Rhodopseudomonas boonkerdii: one gene and its partner. The protein of the gene in region 2 interacts with the protein of the main gene of each other region in a pairwise test. Links are inferred from orthologs where the notes say so. Each region holds a gene or a part of one and is shown on either strand. Other genes may lie near its edges.

The links.
Region 1: the proteins of E0H22_RS13070 (region 2) and mobA interact in binary tests that used the Escherichia coli proteins (3 or more experiments, as listed by UniProt). The link is inferred for Rhodopseudomonas boonkerdii from one-to-one orthologs.

The regions. Positions count from the first base shown.
Region 1 is NZ_CP036537.1:1,722,982-1,726,094, forward strand. Bases 318-3,107 are described here. They hold mobA (molybdenum cofactor guanylyltransferase MobA), read right to left. Parts: upstream 2,136-3,107; coding sequence 1,500-2,135; downstream 318-1,499. Other genes in these bases: E0H22_RS08070 (ABC transporter substrate-binding protein), read right to left, coding at 318-1,442; E0H22_RS08080 (sulfurtransferase TusA family protein), read left to right, coding at 2,201-2,449; E0H22_RS08085 (OFA family MFS transporter), read left to right, coding at 2,656-3,107. Outside these bases: E0H22_RS08065 (TAXI family TRAP transporter solute-binding subunit), read left to right, coding at 1-230; more of E0H22_RS08070, read right to left, coding at 234-317; more of E0H22_RS08085, read left to right, coding at 3,108-3,113. UniProt on the Escherichia coli protein: Transfers a GMP moiety from GTP to Mo-molybdopterin (Mo-MPT) cofactor (Moco or molybdenum cofactor) to form Mo-molybdopterin guanine dinucleotide (Mo-MGD) cofactor.
Region 2 is NZ_CP036537.1:2,819,609-2,822,815, reverse strand. What follows is about bases 204-3,087. They hold E0H22_RS13070 (molybdopterin molybdotransferase MoeA), read left to right. Parts: upstream 204-984; coding sequence 985-2,190; downstream 2,191-3,087. Other genes in these bases: E0H22_RS13065 (Orn/Lys/Arg family decarboxylase), read left to right, coding at 2,328-3,087; E0H22_RS13075 (hypothetical protein), read right to left, coding at 548-868; E0H22_RS13080 (CbtB domain-containing protein), read right to left, coding at 338-520; E0H22_RS13085 (CbtA family protein), read right to left, coding at 204-305. Outside these bases: more of E0H22_RS13085, read right to left, coding at 1-203; more of E0H22_RS13065, read left to right, coding at 3,088-3,207. UniProt on the Escherichia coli protein: Catalyzes the insertion of molybdate into adenylated molybdopterin with the concomitant release of AMP.

The DNA of each region.
Region 1 (3,113 bases), 1.1 Mb from region 2 along the record:
CCATCGCATCGGTGGGCTCGTGGAGTTACATCCTGACGCGCGAAGCGCTGCCGGATGATGTCGCCTATCGGCTCGCGAAAACACTGCACGGGGCGGAGGCTTCGCTCGGTGCGAAGCTCGCTCAGGCGAAGGAGACGACGGCGAGCAATACCGTCGCCGCTGCGCCCGAGCTGACGATGATCCATCCCGGCGTGCTGAAATATTTTCGCGAGATCGGGGCTGTGAAGTAGCTCTTACTTCTTGATCAACCCGCATGCCGGGTCCGGTGGGCCGAAGGCATCCTCGCCGGAGATTTTGGCGAGTATCTTGTAGTAGTCCCACGGATACTTCGACTCTTCCGGCGATTTCACCTGCACCAGCATCAGGTCGTGTACCATCAGCCCGTCCTCGCGCAGTTTGCCGTTGCGTGCGAAGAAGTCCTCGATCGGCTTCTCGCGCATCTTGGCAGCCACCTTCAGAGGATCGTCGGTGCCGGCCTCCTTGATGGCGTTGAGATAGACCATAGTGGAGGAATAGACGCCGGCCTGCCACATGGTAGGCATGCGCTTCGTCTTGTCGAAAAAGCGCTTCGACCATGCGCGCGTCTTGTCGTCCATGTCCCAATAGAACGACGTCGTCAGCAGTAGGCCCTGTGCGGTCTGCAGGCCGAGCGAGTCGATGTCGGTGATCAGCGCCAGCAACGCGGCCATCTGTTGTCCGCCCTTGAATACGCCGAATTCGCCGGCGGTCTTGATCTCGTTGATATTGTTCGGCGGGCCGCCGGCGATGCCGATGATCTTCGCCTTTGAGGCTTGCGCCTGCAGCACGAAGGAGGAGAGGTCGGACGCGCCGAAGGGCGGACGCACGGAGCCGATCACCTTGCCGCCGGTCTTCGTCACGACCGCTGCCGCATCGCGCTTCAGCGCATGCCCGAAGGCAAAATCGTCGGTGATGAAGAACCATGTGTCGCCGCCGCGCTTCACGACTTCCTGCGCGGTACCGACGGCAAGGGCGCGGGTATCGAACACCCATTGCATCGTGTAGGGCGAGCAGAACTTGCCGTGGAAATCAGCCGCGCCGGTGGAATGGGTGATGAAGAGACGCTTGCGGTCGTTGGCGACATTCTGCACGGCAAGGCCGACGGCGGAGACGGGCACATCGACGATGATGTCGACCTGATCGACATCGTACCAGCGCCGCGCCAGCGAGGCGCCGACATCGGGCTTGAGCTGATGGTCGCCGACGATCACGCTGATCGGCTTGCCGAGCACGCTGCCGCCAAAGTCCTCCACGGCCATTTGCGCAGCCGTGACGGATCCCTGACCGGAGGGCGTGGCCGCCGGACCGTTCATGTCGGTGAGCACGCCGATCTTGACGACGTCGTCGGAGATTTGCGCTGATGCGGTGGAGGTGAAAAGGGCAAAGGCGAGCGACGAGATCACGGACAGGCAGGTGCCGCGCATGAAAATCCTCCCGATTTAGCGCGGCACTTGCGACCGCGTATTGGAAGGAAGCTTAGGTCAGCCCTTGTCGTCTAGCAATGCGAGGCGTTCGGCCTCGATGAGGTCATCGGCCGTGTTGGCATTGAAGAAGGGATCGAGGGGGGCGGTCGGCCAGTCGACTTTGGCGAGCCTATAGCGCGCCATGAAACGGCTGACCTGGCGGAGTTGTTCATTCATCAGCGCATGTCGCAGATCATGGCGCAATGCAACGTCCCATAGTCCGACGACAGGGTGAGTTTGTCCGGCCGAGGCGGCCACCGCCAGCTCCGCATCTTCGTCGCTCCGTGCACGATGCAAACTTGCAGCGAGATCGCGCGGCAGGAACGGGCAATCGCCCGGCGCGCTGAGCATCCACCTGATGTCAGGCCGATGCTGCGCTGTCCAGTCGAGCCCTGCAAGAACGCCGGCAAGAGGGCCGGGAAAATCCGTAATGCTGTCAGCGACGACCGGAAGGCCGAATACCGCAAACCGGGTCGTATCGCCATTGGCGTTAAGCACGAGCGCGTCGCATTGCGGCGCGATACGATCGATGACGCGGGCCATCATGCTGCGGCCGGCGATGACGCGCATTGGCTTGTCGCCACCGCCCATACGGCGGGCGAGACCGCCGGCAAGCACAAGGCCAAGCGTGAACTCACGATCCTTCATCGTCATAAGCCTGCATATGACATTTGGCGTCGTCGGGATATATAACCCGCCGCATCACCCGGAACCTATGTGTGGCCGTAACCAAGCTCGATCTCACCGGACTGAAATGCCCGCTGCCTGCGTTGATGACGCGCAAGGCAATGAAGATGCTTGCGGTCGGTGAATATATCGAAGTGCGCTGCACGGACCCCATGGCAGTGATCGATATTCCAGTGCTGGTGCAGCAGATCGGCGACCGCATCGACTGCTCGGAGCGATCCGGCGATGTGATGATATTCGTCATTCAAAAAATGAATGCTGCGATAGCAAATGATGATTGAGTCCCTGGTATACCACTGAGATAATTGAGAAATTTCGTAGATTGATACTTTTTCCCTATCGACTCCGGCGCCGGTCTTTGGTCCTGTCCCCAACAGCTGACGCGCGAGAATCTGTCGTCTGCACGCAGCCGGGGAATGAATTGACGACGCGACTGTTTCGTTAACGCAGGGCAGCTCAGAAGGGCTGACTGCTGGGGAGAATTTTAATGACAACTGTTGGCAATGCCGGAAGTCTGTCTGGCGCAAGGCCAGGTTTGTTAGATCGCGAGCGCATTATCGCGACGGCAGGATTCAATCGCTGGCTGGTGCCGCCGGCGGCGCTTTGCATTCATCTTTGCATTGGCATGGCCTATGGCTTCAGCGTGTTCTGGCTGCCGCTGTCGCAGGCAATCCCCAATCCAGCATCGAAGGAAGTTTGCGACGGCATGTCGCTGATGACCGAATTGTTCACCACCAGTTGTAACTGGAAGGTCGCCAGCCTCGGCTGGATGTACACCCTCTTCTTCGTGTTGCTCGGTGTTTCCGCTGCCATCTGGGGCGGCTGGCTGGAGCGCGTCGGTCCGCGCAAGGCTGCCTTTGTCTCGGCGCTGTGCTGGTGTGGCGGTCTCGTGCTCGGCTCCATCGGCATCTATACGCATCAACTGTGGCTGCTGTGGATCGGCTC
Region 2 (3,207 bases):
GCGAAACCGATCGCCGTCAGGACATTTGCGCCGGCCGTGAAGGCGTTGCGCTGAAAACCTTCCTCTGGCTCCCACTCGCCGCCGTGATCATGGGCTGCGGCAGCGTGCTGGTGCGCGCCGTGATCGTGTCCCGTAGCGACCGGCGCGGGCGCTGACGTCGCAGCTGGCGCCTCGGCCTTCTTCTCATAGACCTCGGCCTGCTGGATCAGCCTCACGGTGCCAACCATCTGCACGGCCGTGGTAGCCGCACCAGCAACGACTCCGGCGAGCACTGCCGAGAACACGATCGAACGAAAAACGGACATGGGTCTTCAGCGGACGCTGTCAGTCGCGGGGATTAATGGCAGGGAAAGGCGTTGGCATGGCGCACGTCATGCGCCGCATTGTGGACCGCGCTGATATGCGAGAAGCCGACCACGCCGACAATGAACAGCCCGAGCGCCATGGCGAGAACGGCCTGCACGACGGCATTAACGTCGGTGGTGGCAGTGGAGAGCTGGGCGGTCTGGGTCTGCTGCATGGGATTCCTCGTCAGTTACCGATCAGTTTAACGACTTTGTTCCGGCGATGCGACCGCCAATTTTGCCATGGCCCGGGCGAGATCCCGGCTGGTCAGATGCAGATTGGTGCCGGACGCGAGCCGCGCATGGGCAATCTTGCCGTGAGCCGCCAAATGGAACGCGGCTTCCTGGTCCTGGAAAAACGCTGCGCAATCGCCCGGCGTCGGCATGCGCTTCAGCAGGGTCCGGAAAGCATGGCGGTGCACCATGCAGACGCCATCGTGCCCCTCCGGACGGAACGACAACGCGTCCACGTCACTGCGCCAGCGCAATGAGCTGCCGGTGGGCAAGTCGTATCCATCGGTCATGCCCCCTTGGTAACGATTTCAGCTACGATCCCCAAGCCCCACCGGGACAGCCGACGCTTGCCTCCCCCGCCCGCTTCGCTAAGACGGGCATCCACAAGAATCTCGGAGATCCGCCGATGGCCCTGATGCCCTTCACCGACGCCATGGCTGCGGTCCTGGAAGGCGCCGGCGCGCTACCCGAGGAGATGGTCGCGCTGGAGGACGCATTTCACCGCGTGCTGGCGCGTGACGTCGCCTCGCTGCGCACGCAGCCGCCGGAGGCCATGTCGGCCATGGACGGCTATGCCGTGCGCGCAACCGATGCGACACTCGGCGCCAAGCTGAAAGTGATCGGCGAGATTGCCGCCGGCAAGCCCTTCGATCGCGCCCTTGCCGCCGGTGAAGCTGCGCGGATCTTCACGGGTGGCGTGGTCCCCGCCGGCGCCGATGGCATCGTCATCCAGGAAGACACGACGCGTGACGGTGGCATCGTCATCGTCAACGAAGCCGCCACTGCCGGCAGACATATCCGCCCCGCCGGGGTGGATTTCAGCCAAGGCGATATATTGCTGCGCGCCGGGACTCGCCTTTCCGACCGCGATCTGGCCCTCGCTGCCGGCATGAATCACCCAACGGTGCCCGTGCATCGCCGTCCCGTCGTTGCCATGCTCGCCACCGGCGACGAATTGGTGATGCCGGGCGCCACGCCTGGCCCCGGCCAGATTGTGCTCTCCAATGGCTTCGCCTTGCGCGCGCTGGCACGGGCGGAAGGCGCCGAGGTGGTCGATCTCGGCATCGCCCGCGACACGCTGGAAGCGACGACCGCGGCAATCCAGCGTGCGATCGATCTCAAAGTGGATGTCCTCATCACCACCGGCGGCGCGTCCGTTGGCGACCACGATCTCGTGCAGCAATCGCTGGTCGAGGCCGGCGTTGACATGTCGTTCTGGAAGATCGCCATGCGGCCGGGCAAGCCAATGATGCACGGCCGCCGCGGTGCCATGTGGGTGATCGGCCTGCCCGGCAATCCCGTTTCGTCGTATGTCTGCGGCTTCCTGTTCATGGTGCCGCTGCTGCGCGCGCTGTCCGGCCGCAGCGAAGTCCAGCATCATCGTGAGGCTGCCGTGCTCGGCCGCGATCTCGCCGCCAACGACCAACGCGAGGATTATCTGCGCACACGCCTCGCATGGCGGGATGGCCGGCTGGTGGCGACGCCGGTGACGAAACAGGACTCCTCGCTGCTCGGCAATCTCGCTATCGCTGAAGGCTTGCTGGTCCGCCCGCCTCATGCCGAGGCTGCCAGGACTGGCGATCCCTGTGAAATCATTCGTCTTCCGACTTAGCGGAATACCGCGAACCGACACGATCCTCGGGCGGACCTGATCACGCATCGCCTTTCGCAAACTTCGCTTGCCCTCAGTCACCAAGTTGTCACGTAACGCGGCGACAGAGAGCACAGACAACACATTCGGTGCCGTTCATGGATTACTTCAAGCGCTTCAACTTCCTCTTCGCCATGCCGACGTTTGACGCCGACGATCTCGAGGGCGTTCGCCTCAATCAGATTGTTGAGGAAATCGAGAAATCGGGCTTCGAGGTGGTGAAAGCGCGCAAGCTGGAAGACGCCGCCATCGCGGTGCAGACTGACGCCGCCATCGGCTGCATGGTCGTCGACTGGGGCAAGAAGGGCCTCGAGGGCAAGACCGCCGCGCTGATCAACCTCATGCGCCGTCGCGGCCTCGATTTCCCGATCATGCTCCTGATCCGCCGCCAGCGCTTCGAGGATATCCCGGTCGAGGTGCTCGACTTCATCGACGGCTATATCTTCCTGTCGGAGGAAACCCCGCCCTTCATCGCCAAGAACCTGATCAGCCGCCTCAAGCAATATGCGGAGACGCTGAAGACGCCGTTCTTCGGCGCTCTCGTCGATTATGCCGAGGAAGGCAACCAGCTCTGGACCTGCCCGGGGCACAATGGCGGCGTATTCTACAGCCGCAGCCCGATCGGCCGTGTCTTCATGGAGCATCTCGGCGAAGCCGTGTTCCGCGACGACCTCGACAATTCCGTACTCGACCTCGGCGACCTCCTTACCCACGAAGGTCCCGCCCTTCAGGCCCAGAAAGAAGCCGCGCAGATTTTCGGCGCGGAGAAGACCTACTTCGTCCTCAACGGCACTTCGACCTCCAACAAGGTCGCGCTCTCTGCGCTGGTGACCGATGGCGATCTCGTGCTGTTCGACCGCAATAATCACAAAGCCGCACTGCATGGCGCGCTGATGATCTCCGGTGGCACGCCGATCTATGTGCCGACCGTGCGCAATCCCTGGGGCCTGATCGGCCCGATGGACTGGAATGCCTTCA